Linked DNA regions of Hydrogenophaga sp. SL48. The protein of the gene in region 1 interacts with the protein of each later gene in a pairwise test. Links are inferred from orthologs where the notes say so. Each region holds a gene or a part of one and is shown on either strand. Other genes may lie near its edges.

Region 1 (7,026 bases):
CGAGGGCGACGCCATTCCCCTGATGAGCCTGATGAAGCTGCAGTTCTCGGGCACCAGCAACACGCAGTGGATGAGCGACTACTACCCCCGTGCCTTCGAACTCGCCCGCCAGGGCGAATGGGAGGCCGCCATGGCGCTGTACTGGAAGGTCAACCCCGCGCGCAGCGCCAACGGCGCGGCCGCCCAGTCGTACGCCGGCGGCACCGGTGTGCTGAACCGCACCATGTGGAAGTACCAGGACTGGCTGGCCGGCTTCAACGGCGGCCCCCTGCGTGCGCCGGCCATGCGCATTCCCGACCGCTTCATGAAGCCACTGCGCCAGGGCCTGGTGGCGTCCGGCCTGCCCGTGACCGACGACCCCGACAGCCAGTTCATGGTTGGCCGTTTCCCTTGCTGAGCAAGTACCCGAATGAAGACCCTGCTCAAAGACCCGGGCCTCTGGCGCGAAGCCGCGCTGATCGACGGCCAGTGGATCACCGACACGCCGCACGGCGCCTCGGATCTCTTCAATCCGGCCAACGGGGAACTGCTGGCCCGCCTTCCGCGTTGCAAGGACGACGAGACCACGCGCGCCGTGGAAGCCGCGGACAAAGCCTTCCGCAGCTGGCGCAAGACGACGGCCAGGCACCGTTCGCAAATCCTGTACCGCTGGTGGCAGCTCATCGTGGACAGCAAGGACGACCTGGCCACGCTGATCACGCTGGAGGAAGGCAAGCCCCTGGCCGAGGCCCGCGGCGAGATCGACTATGCCACCGGCTTCGTGCAGTGGTTCGCCGAGGAAGCCAAGCGCGTGCGTGGTGAGGTCATCCCGGCGCCCAAGGACACGCAGCGCATCGTCACGCTCAAGCAGCCCATCGGCGTCTGCGCGGCGATCACGCCCTGGAACTTCCCGGCCGCGATGATCGCCCGCAAGGCCGGCCCGGCGCTGGCGGCCGGCTGCACCATGGTGGTCAAGCCCGCCAGCCAGACGCCACTGACGGCGCTGGCCCTGGGTGAGCTGGCATTGCGCGCGGGTGTGCCTGCCGGCGTGTTCAGCGTGCTCACTGGCGCCGACACGCGCGCCATCGGCGGCGTGCTGACCTCGCATCCCCTGGTTCGCAAAATCACCTTCACAGGGTCCACAGAAGTCGGTCGTGTGCTGTTGCAGCAGTCGGCTTCGACGATCAAAAAGTGCTCGATGGAGCTGGGCGGCAACGCGCCCTGCATCGTGTTCGACGACGCGGACCTCGAACGGGCCGTCGAAGGCATCCTGGTGGCCAAGTTCCGCAACACAGGCCAGTCCTGCATCGCGGCCAACCGCGTGCTGGTGCAAGACGGCATCCACGACGCGCTGGCCCGGCGCCTCGCCGAGCGCGTGGCGGGCCTGAAGGTTGGCAACGGGCTGGACGACGGCGTGCAGATCGGTCCGATGATCGACGCCGCCGCCGTCCGCAAAGTCGAGGCGCATGTGGCCAACGCCGTCGCGGCGGGCGCGCGTGTGCTCACCGGCGGACAGCGCCACGCCCTGGGGGGCGGTTTCTACGAGCCCACGGTGCTCGCCGACGTGGCGCCCCACATGGCCGTCGCCATTGAGGAGACCTTCGGCCCGGTGATGCCCCTGATCCGCTTCACGACCGACGACGAAGCGATCGCCCTGGCCAACGACACCGAGTTCGGCCTGGCGTCCTACCTGTTCAGCCGGGACGCGTCCCGCATCTGGCGCACGGCCGAGGCCCTGGAGTGCGGCATGGTGGGCATCAACACCGGCCTGATCTCGACCGAGGTCGCGCCCTTCGGCGGCGTCAAGCAGAGCGGCCTGGGGCGCGAAGGCTCCCAGTACGGCATCGAGGAGTTCATCGAAATCAAGTACCTGTGCTGGGACGGCATCGACAACGACTGATCGTCCTGTTTTCGAATCACAACAAGGAGACTTCCATGTTCCATCCATCCAAACGTCGCCTGCTGAAAGCACTCGTCGGTGCGGCTGTGCTCGGCCCGACGACTGCGGCGTTGGCGCAATCCGGCGCCAACGTGATCAAGGTGGTCGTGCCCTTCGTGGCGGGCGGCATCACCGACCAGGTGGCGCGGGGCGTCCTGGACCGCGTGTCGAAGTCGCTGGCGTTGACCATGGTCATCGAGAACCGGCCGGGTGCGGGTTCGCGCATCGGCTCCGAGACCGTCATGCGCGCCGACCCGGACGGCATGACCCTGCTCTTCACCAATCCCAGCTACACCATCCTGCCCATCACGGACTCGACGGTGAAGTACGACCCGGTGAAAGCACTGATGCCCGTGGCCCTGGTGGGCACGTACGGTCTGCCCGTCGTGGTGAGCGCCCGGTTGCCCGTCAACACACTCGGCGAGTTCATCGCCCACGCCAGGAAAAACCCCGGCCAGCTGAGCTACGGCAGCGCGGGCATGGGCAGCGGGGCCCACTTTGCCGGTGAGTTCTTCCAGCGGCTCACCGGCACGGAGATGGTCCATGTGCCGTACAAGTCCACTTCGGCCGCCATCATCGATGTCGCCGGTGGGGTGCTGGACCTGACCTTCGACGCGACCGCCAAGTCGTACGCCGACGCGGGCAAGGTGAAGATCATCGCGGTCACGGGCAAGCACCGCGACCCGCGCCTGCCCGGCGTCCCCACGGCGGCAGAGAGCGGCCTGAAAGAGTACGTCCTGAGCTCCTGGCTGGGTCTGTTCGCACCGCCCGGAACCCCCGCCCCGCTGTTAGAAAAGCTCAACAAGGCGGTGAACGCCGCGCTGGCAGATCCCACGCTGGTGAAACAACTGGAGGACCTGGGCATCACCGCAGCAGGCGGCCCCCCTGCAGCCCTGGCCACCTCGGTGCAGCAAGACATGACGGTGTACCGCCGCATCGCCACCGAGGCCAAACTGACGTTCAAGCCATAGCTGCTTGGTGCGCCTGCATGCAGGAGATGGCACTGGAGTCTTCGCGCGTTGCGGTCGTTGTTTCACGGAGCGTTGAGGCTCCATCGCGGACGACTGGTCAGAGGCCAGGTGCTGTGGGACCGTGATTTCTGGGAGTTTGTCGCTCGAACGCAGAGGAAAAAACAAAAAAGCCCGGAGTCGTGAGACTCCGGGCTTATTGCGTTTTTGGTCGGCGTGGCGGGATTCGAACTCGCGACCCCTTGCACCCCATGCAAGTGCGCTACCAGGCTGCGCTACACGCCGACAAGCCTCACATTATAGCCAGTAATTGGAGCAATTCAGACTTGAAGACTCAGAAGCTCGCGAATTTCCATAAGTTCGCGCCGCATGCCGATCAACGCCGACACGGGAATGGCAAAGGGAACTTCGGCAATCGGCGCGTCAACGATTTCATCACCTGTACCAACGGCCATACCAAAGTCAACCACATCGACCGTGTCCTCGTCGTCAGTCCGCCGCCGGTCACGTTCGGATTGCACCAGCTCTTGCAGCTTGTTGCGTGCACCGCTGATGGTGAAACCCTGGTCGTACAGCAGTTCGCGGATGCGCCGGATCATGAGTACTTCATGGTGCTGGTAGTAGCGGCGGTTACCCCGGCGCTTCATCGGCCGCAACTGGGTAAATTCTTGCTCCCAGTACCGCAGCACATGCGGTTTGACGCCACACAGTTCGCCCACTTCACCGATGGTGAAGTAGCGCTTGGCCGGTATGGGTGGGAGGGTTTTTTCCATGAAAATCAAAGCGGTACAAACCGAACCTTGAAATTTACTCTAACAATGACTGGTCCGCGCAACACGGGACAAATTTCTGCGAGCACTGTTGCGATTGTGACAAGAAGTAAGATTTCATCTCACTTGGGTCACGAGCTCTTCCAAAAAAAACGGTGACAAAAGTCACCGTTTTTCTTATTTGTGCTTGAAGGGGATTGCCGTCAACTTCCGATCACGGCCGTCTGAACCTGTTCCTTGAGCTTGGGGCTGGCGTGGAAGGTGACCACTCGACGGGCTTCAATCGCTACGGGTTCTCCCGTGCGGGGATTGCGACCCGGTCGGGGGGCCTTTGTGCGGATCTGGAAGTTGCCAAAACCCGAAATCTTCACGTCGGTGCCTTCCACCAAGCTGTCGGTGATGAGATCAAAGAACGCGTCAATCATGTCTTTCGATTCGCGTTTGTTCAGACCGATCTGGTCAAACAGCAACTCAGCCAGTTGGGCCTTGGTCAGCGCTGGAGTTTCCAAGCTTTCGACGGCAAGTTCCATGAAGGTTCTCCTCGTTTGTTCTGAGACTCAATGCCAACTCAACGCAACCGGGCGTGCACACGGCGGGACAGCGCATCGAGCGCGTCTTTGACCACTGACTCGATTTCTTCTTCGGTCAGTGTAGCGTCGTCACGGTTGAGCGTCAGTCGCACCGCCAGACTCTTCTCGTCCGCAGTCAAACCGCCCGACAAGGAGCCATCGGCCAAGCGCTTGGGTCGGTACACGTCGAACAGCACCACGTCGCGCAGCAAGAGGCCTCCGCCAGAGCGGATCGCGTCCACCACGGCGGCATGCGTCACCGACTCCTTGACCACAATGGCAAGGTCGCGCTCCACCGGCTGGTGGCGACTCACGGTCTGGAACACCGGCACATCGCGCTGGAGCACGGCGTCGAGCGCCAGTTCGAACATCACCGGCGCTTGCGTGAGGTCGTAGGCTTGGCGCCATTTCGGATGCAGTTCACCCACATGACCGACACAACGTTCGCCCAGCCAGACGCTGGCACAGCGACCGGGGTGCATCGCGGGATGCTCAGCGGGCTTGAAACCCGGTTGCAGCGGCGCCAGCAGCGCTTGCACATCACCTTTCACGTCGAAGAAATCGGCACCACGTTCAGCGCTGCCCCACTGAAGGCTGTCCACACTCCCGTAGGCCAGACCGGCAACGCGCATGGGCTGATCAAATCCGGCCACGCTGGTGTCGCTGTCTGGCACCGAGGCGTCCTTGCGGAACACGCGGCCCAGCTCGAACAGGCGCACGCGCTGAGCCTTGCGGTCCAGGTTGAACTTGAGTACCGCGATCAGACTGCCGAGCAGCGAGGAGCGCATCACGCTCATCTGGCTGGCGATCGGGTTCAACAATCTGATCGGGTCGGCATTGCCTGCCAGTTCGCGCTCCCAGCGCTCTTCCACGAAGCTGAAGTTGATGGTTTCCTGGTATCCCAGTTGCGCCAGCTGACGGCGCACAGCAAACGGGCCTCGCCTGGACTCGGCGCGCAGCTTGGCAGTGATCGGTGCCAGCGGCGGATGGGTCGGCAATTGCTCGTAGCCGATGACGCGCGCCACCTCTTCAATCAGGTCTTCCTCGATCTGCAGATCGAAACGGAAGGCAGGCGGAGCCACGGTCACAGTACCCTCGCCTTCGGTCACGTCCAGGCCCAGGCGGCGCAAAGCTCCCGCACACTGCGCTTGCGTGACCGGCATGCCGATGACCTTGGCCGCACGCGCGACGCGCAGGGTGACCGGCTTGCCTTCGGGCAGCGCCAGTGTCTGATCGTCCAACGGACCTGCCTGACCACCACAAATGTCCAGCACCAGCTGCGTGATGCGCTCCACGTGTTCGACGGTCGTGGACGGATCCACACCGCGTTCGAAGCGGTGACCGGCATCGGTGCTGAAGTTGTAGCGACGCGAACGGCCAGCGATGGCCTTGGGCCACCAGAAAGCAGCTTCGATGAAGATGTTCTGCGTGTCGTCCGAGACGGCTGTGGCATCGCCGCCCATGATGCCGGCAAGCGACTCGACTTCCTTGTCGTCCGCGATCACGCCCACACCGCCATCGACCGTGACGGTGTTGCCATTGAGCAGTTTGAGCTGTTCGCCCTCGCGACCCCAGCGCACCTGCAAGCCACCGTGGATCTTGTCGAGGTCGAAGATGTGCGAGGGGCGGCCCAGCTCGAACATCACGTAGTTGGAGATGTCCACCAGCGGCGAAATGCTTCGCTGACCGCAGCGCGCGAGGCGCTCGATCATCCAGGCGGGCGTCTGCGCCTTCGTGTTCACGCCGCGCACCACGCGTCCACTGAAACGGCCGCACAGATCGGGTGCCTGCACGCTCACCGGCAGGCGGTCCTGCACCTGCACGGGGACTTTGGGGAACTCGGGCTGCAGCAGCGGCGTGTCGGTCAATGCCGACACCTCGCGCGCGATACCGTACACGCTCAGGCAGTGCGCCAGGTTGGGTGTGAGTTTGAGCGTGAACAGCATGTCGTCCAGAGCCAGTTGCTCGCGGATGTCGCGACCGATCACGGCGTCGTCACCCAGCTCCAGCAGGCCATTGCTCTCTTCGGAGATCTGCAGTTCTTTGGCCGAGCACAGCATGCCCTGGCTTTCGACGCCGCGCAGTTTGCCGAGCTTGATCTCGAAGGCTTTGCCGTCTTCACCCGGTGGCAGCAAGGCACCCACGGTGGCGCACGGAATTTTGATGCCGGCGCGGGCGTTTGGCGCACCACAGACGATGTTCAGCGGAGCACCTTGCCCCACGTCCACCTGGCACACACGCAGGCGGTCGGCATTGGGGTGTTGATCAGCGCTCAGGATCTGGCCCACCACCACGCCCGTGAAAGCAGGCGCAAACGGGCGCAGTTCTTCGACCTCCAAACCGGCCATGGTCAGGGTGTCGGCGAGTTGCTGACTGGTCAGGGAAGGATTGCAGAAGGCACGCAGCCAGGATTCGGGAAATTGCATCGTGTCGTACCGAAGAGGTCAGCGGAACTGCGAGAGGAAGCGGATATCGCCATCGAAAAAGAGGCGCAGGTCGTTCACGCCGTAGCGCAGCATGGTCAGGCGGTCCGGGCCCATGCCGAAGGCGAAGCCGATGTAACGTTCAGGATCCAGCCCCATGTTGCGCACCACGTTCGGATGCACCTCGCCGGAGCCGGCCACCTCCAGCCAGCGGCCGGCCAGCGGACCGCTCTGGAACTGGATGTCGATCTCGGCGCTGGGCTCGGTGAACGGGAAGAAGCTCGGACGGAAACGCAGCACCAGATCGTCGCTTTCAAAGAAGGTGCGGCAGAAGTCGGTGAAGACGACCTTGAGGTCCTTGAAACTCACGTTCTCGCC
Region 2 (5,451 bases), 2.9 Mb from region 1 along the record:
CCGGCGGCGAGTGGTCCATGCCCAACCCGAGCGCCCATACCCTGCTGCGCGCCAACGCCGACCTGACGCCGAGCATCATCGCCCGCGCCGTCGCCAAGCGCCTGCGCAAGATGGGCCTGCCCGAGGACGTGCAGGCGCGCATCGACGCGCAGCTCGCCATCCTCACGGCGCAGGAGCAGTCCATGCAGACCCTGCTGACCAAGGGCGTGGAAGGCGCCGAGCGCCAGCCTTGGTTCTGCTCGGGCTGCCCGCACAATACCAGCACCAAGGTGCCCGAGGGCTCGCGTGCCATGGCCGGCATCGGCTGCCACTTCATGACCATCTGGATGGACCGCGCCACCGTGGGCTTCACCCAGATGGGCGGCGAGGGTGTGCCCTGGGTCGGTCAGCAACCGTTCGTGAATGACCAGCACATGTTCGCCAACCTGGGCGACGGCACCTACTTCCACAGCGGCATCCTGGCGGTGCGCCAGAGCATCGCCGCCGGCGTGAACATCACCTACAAGATTCTGTACAACGACGCCGTGGCCATGACGGGCGGCCAGCAGGTCGGTGAGCGGCCCGAGGGCCATTCGGTCGTGCAGATCGCGCAGAGCATGCGCGCCGAGGGCGCGGTGAAGATCACCATCGTGACCGACGAGCCCGAGAAGTACGCCAGCGTGGGTGGGCTGCCGAGTGGCATCGCCATCCAGCACCGCGACACGCTGGACGCGGTGCAGCGCGAGTTCCGCGAGATCAAGGGCACCACGGTCATCATCTACGACCAGACCTGCGCCACCGAAAAGCGCCGCCGCCGCAAGCGCGGCACGATGGTCGAGCCGACTGAGCGCGTGGTGATCAACGAGCTGGTGTGTGAAGGTTGTGGTGACTGCAGCGTGCAGAGCAACTGCCTGAGCGTGGAGCCGCTGGAGACCGAGTTCGGCCGCAAGCGCACCATCAACCAGAGCAGCTGCAACAAGGACTTCTCCTGCGTCAAAGGCTTCTGCCCGAGCTTCGTCACGGTGGACGGCGGCCAGCTGCGCAAAAAGGACAAGGGCGGCGCCAAGGCCGAATGGACCGGCGGCGCGTTGCCCGAGCCGACGCTGCCCACGCTGGCCCACGAGGCCTGGGGCATCATCGTCGCGGGCGTCGGCGGCACCGGCGTCATCACCATCGGCCAGCTGCTGGGCATGGCGGCGCACATCGAAGGCAAGGGCATCGTCACGCAGGACGCGGCGGGCCTGGCGCAGAAGGGCGGCGCCACCTGGAGCCACGTGCTGATCGGCTCGCACCAGGATGTCATACGCACCACCCGCGTGTCGGCCGCGTCGGCCGACCTGATCATCGGTTGTGACCCGATCGTGGCGGCGCACAAGGAAAGCTGGCAGCGCCTGCGCGCCGGCCGCAGCCACGTGGCGCTCAACGCCAGCGCCACGCCCACGGCCGCCTTCGTGAAGAACCCCGACTGGCAGAACCCCGCGCAGGCCTGCGTGGACGCGCTGACCGCCAGCCTGGGTGTCAACGCGGTGGGCACCTTCGATGCCGAGGCCGCCTCGTCGAAGCTGATGGGCGATTCGATCTACACCAACCCCATGATGCTGGGCTACGCCTGGCAGCGCGGTTGGGTGCCGCTGGGTCTGACGGCGCTGATGCGCGCGATCGAGCTGAACGCGGTGCAGGTCGACAAAAACAAGCAGGCCTTCGAGTGGGGCCGCCGCGCCGCGCACGACCCCAAGGCCATGGCCGCTGTGGTCAGCCCGCTGGGCCAGCAGGTGATCCAGTTCAAGAAGCGCGAGACGGTGGACAGCCTGGTGGCGCGCCGCGTCGAGTTCCTGACGGCTTACCAGAACGCCGCATACGCTGGCGAGTACGAGGTGCTGGTGCGCCGTGTGCAGGACGCCGAGGCGAAGCTCGGCAAGACCACGCTGACCGAAGCCGTGGCGCGGAACCTGTTCAAGCTCATGGCCTACAAGGACGAGTACGAGGTGGCCCGCCTGCACAGCGACCCGGCCTTCCACGCGAAGCTGGCCGCGCAGTTCGAAGGCGACTTCAAGCTGCACGTGCACCTGGCGCCACCGCTGATCGCGAAGAAAAACGCCAAGGGCGAGCTGGTCAAGCAGCGCTTCGGCCCGCTGATGTTCACCGGCTTCAGGCTGCTGGCGAAGCTCAAGGGATTGCGCGGCACGGCGCTGGACGTGTTCGGCCGCACCGAGGAGCGCCGCACCGAGCGGGCCCTGATCGGCGAGTACCGCGCGAGCGTCGAGGAGCTGCTGAAAGGCCTGAACGCCGGCAACCACGCGCTGGCCCTGGAGATCGCCCGCCTCCCTGAGCAGATCAAGGGATTCGGCCATGTGAAAGAGCGCCACCTGGCGGCCGCGCGCGGTCGCTGGAGCGGGTTGCTGGCGCAGTGGCGCGCGGGGCCGACGGACGTGGCGCGCGCCGCCTGATCCGGAGCCAGCAGAGGCCTTGGCCCCGCCCGCCATGGGGGAGAGGGGGCGTCATACAATGGGCGGTTGCGCCGCAAGGCCCGGCCGGGTTCGCCCGCCGGGCCCTGCCTTGACCCTTTTTGACCCTGTTGGAGACGCCCTGTGTTCATTTCTTCCGCCTACGCCCAAGCCGCCACCGGTGGCAGCACCCAGGACACCCTGATGAGCATGCTGCCGCTGGTGCTCATGTTCGTGGTGCTCTATTTCGTGATGATCCGCCCCCAGATGAAGCGCCAGAAGGAGCACAAGGCCATGATCGAGGCCCTGGCCAAGGGCGACGAGGTCGTGACCGCCGGCGGCTTCCTGGCCAAGGTGTCCAAGGTGGGTGAGACCTATGTCGGTGTGGAACTGGCCGACGGCATGGAAGTCCAGATGCAGCGCACGGCCGTGGTTCAGGTGCTGCCCAAGGGAACCATCAAGTAACACCCCCGCACGGGCCCGAGTGGGCCCGTTCCCCCCTCAAGGGGGCAATGCGAGCGGCCCGGCGGAGCCGGTTCCGCCGCATTTCCGGACAGCTCCACCTCACGCCATTTTGGTTGCCCTCCCATGAACCGTTATCCGCTCTGGAAGTACCTGGTCATCGCTTTTGCGCTGGTGATCGGGGTGCTGTACGCCCTGCCCAACCTGTTTGGCGAGTCGCCAGCGGTGCAGGTGTCGGCGGCCCGTTCGTCGGTGAAGGTCGACCTGACCACGGTCACACGGGTGGAGCAGGCGCTGGCGGCGCAGAGCATCCAGCCGTCGTTGATCCAGCTCGAAGGCAATTCGGTGCGCGCCCGTTTTGAGAACACCGACGTGCAGATCAAGGCGCGCGACACGATCGAGCGCACGCTCAACGCCGATCCTGCCAATCCTGGCTTCGTGGTGGCGCTGAACCTCGTGCCGCGCACGCCTGCCTGGATGGCCAGCCTGGGCGCTTCGCCCATGTACCTCGGTCTGGACCTGCGCGGAGGTGTGCACTTCATGCTCCAGGTGGACATGCCCGCTGCGCTGCAGCGCAAGGCCGACGTGCTGGCCGGCGATCTGCGCGCGGCCCTGCGTGAGAAAAATGTGCGCCACGGCGGTATCCAGCGCAACGGCCAGACCATCGAGCTGCGCGCACGCGATGCCGCGACGGCGCAGGCGGTGCAGGCCGTGATCCAGGACCAGTTCCCCGACCTGCAGGTGGTGCAGGCGGCCGATGGCGCCGAGTTCCGCCTGTCGGCCACGATCAAGCCGGCCGCCGCGATCACGGTGCAGGACCAGGCGCTCAAGCAGAACATCACCACGCTGCACAACCGCATCAACGAACTGGCGGTGTCCGAGCCCGTGATCCAGCAGCAGGGCACCGACCGCATCGTGGTGCAGCTCCCCGGCGTGCAGGACACGGCCAAGGCCAAGGACATCCTGGGCCGCACCGCCACGCTGGAAGTGCGGCTGGTGGACGAGAGCTCCGAGGGCCAGGCCGCCGAGGGTGGCGCGGGCGCGGTGCCCTTCGGTTCCGAAAAATACCTGGAGCGCGACGGCCGCGCCGTCATCGTCAAGCGCGAAGTGCTGCTCACGGGCGAGAACCTGACCGACGCCCAGGCGGGCTTCGACGACCAGCAACAACCCGCCGTGCACCTGACGCTGGACAGCAAGGGCGCCCGCGTGTTCCGCGACGTGACCCGCGAGAACGTCGGCAAGCGCATGGCCATCATCCTGTTCGAAAAGGGCAAGGGCGAGGTTGTGACGGCACCGGTGATTCGCGGCGAAATCGGGGGCGGCCGGGTGCAGATTTCGGGCAGCATGAACACGGTGGAAGCCAGCGATACGGCCCTGCTGTTGCGCGCTGGTTCGCTGGCCGCCCCGATGGAGATCATTGAAGAACGCACCATCGGTCCCAGCCTGGGCAAGGAAAACATCGAGCGCGGCTTCAACAGCGTGATCTGGGGTTTCCTGGCGGTCGCCACCTTCATGTGCGCCTACTACATGCTGTTTGGCGTGTTCTCCAGCCTCGCACTGGGCTTCAACCTCGTGCTGCTGGTGGCGATCCTGTCCATGCTGCAGGCCACGCTGACCTTGCCCGGCATGGCGGCCATGGCGTTGGCGCTGGGCATGGCCATCGACGCCAACGTGCTGATCAACGAGCGCGTGCGCGAAGAACTGCGCAACGGTTCCTCGCCACAGACCGCGATCAACGTGGGTTACGACCACGCATGGGGCACCATCCTGGACTCCAACATCACCTCGCTGATCGCGGGCGTGGCGCTGCTGGCGTTCGGCTCCGGCCCGGTGCGCGGCTTTGCGGTGGTGCACTGCATCGGCATCCTGACCAGCATGTTTTCGGCCGTGGTGTTCTCGCGCGGCCTGGTCAATCTCTGGTACGGCCGCCAGAAGAAACTCAAGAGCGTGTCCATCGGCACGGTGTGGCGCCCCGACGGCGACAACGCAGTGGCCAAGGCCGATTGACCCCAGGAGCTTGAAGCATGGAACTTTTCCGCATCCGCAAAGACATCCCGTTCATGAAGCACGCCATCGTGCTGAACGCGATCTCGGCCATCACTTTTTTCCTGGCGGTGTTCTTTCTGGTCACCCGTGGCCTGCACCTGTCGGTGGAGTTCACGGGCGGCACCGTGATGGAGGTGGCCTACGAACAGCCGGCCGATCTGGAGTCGGTGCGCAAGGTGATCGAGGGGCTGGGCTATGTCGATGTGCCGGTGCAGAACTTCGGCACCTCGCAGGATGTGCTGCTGCGCCTGCCCGCCAGGGCCGGCCAGAGTTCGGGTCAGCAGAGTGAAGCGGTGCTGACCGCGCTCAAGGCCCAGAACCCCGCGGTGCAGCTGCGCCGCACCGAGTTCGTCGGGCCTCAGGTGGGGCAGGAGCTGGTGGAGAACGGGCTCAAGGCGCTCGGGTTCGTGATCCTGGGCATCATGATCTACCTGGCGATCAGGTTCGAGTGGAAGTACGCGGTGTCCGCCATCATCGCCAACCTGCACGATGTGGTCATCATCCTGGGCTTCTTTGCGTT

The links. Proteins that work in one complex are often made in the same cells at the same time.
Region 2: the proteins of pheT (region 1) and secD interact in binary tests that used the Escherichia coli proteins (3 or more experiments, as listed by UniProt). The link is inferred for Hydrogenophaga sp. SL48 from one-to-one orthologs.

What each region holds. Positions count from the first base shown.
Region 1 is NZ_CP063400.1:1,322,547-1,329,572, reverse strand. Bases 3,939-7,026 are described here. They hold pheT (phenylalanine--tRNA ligase subunit beta), read right to left. Parts: upstream 6,652-7,026; coding sequence 4,225-6,651; downstream 3,939-4,224. Other genes in these bases: pheS (phenylalanine--tRNA ligase subunit alpha), read right to left, coding at 6,670-7,026; IM738_RS06350 (integration host factor subunit alpha), read right to left, coding at 3,939-4,186. In the rest of the region: IM738_RS06375 (dihydrodipicolinate synthase family protein), read left to right, coding at 1-397; IM738_RS06370 (NAD-dependent succinate-semialdehyde dehydrogenase), read left to right, coding at 410-1,879; IM738_RS06365 (Bug family tripartite tricarboxylate transporter substrate binding protein), read left to right, coding at 1,915-2,889; IM738_RS06355 (MerR family transcriptional regulator), read right to left, coding at 3,207-3,659; more of IM738_RS06350, read right to left, coding at 3,860-3,938.
Region 2 is NZ_CP063400.1:4,237,125-4,242,575, reverse strand. The notes cover bases 2,588-5,451. They hold secD (protein translocase subunit SecD), read left to right. Parts: upstream 2,588-3,011; coding sequence 3,012-4,892; downstream 4,893-5,451. Other genes in these bases: secF (protein translocase subunit SecF), read left to right, coding at 4,910-5,451; yajC (preprotein translocase subunit YajC), read left to right, coding at 2,588-2,888. Outside these bases: IM738_RS20070 (indolepyruvate ferredoxin oxidoreductase family protein), read left to right, coding at 1-2,426; more of yajC, read left to right, coding at 2,568-2,587. UniProt on the Escherichia coli protein: Part of the Sec protein translocase complex. Interacts with the SecYEG preprotein conducting channel. SecDF uses the proton motive force (PMF) to complete protein translocation after the ATP-dependent function of SecA.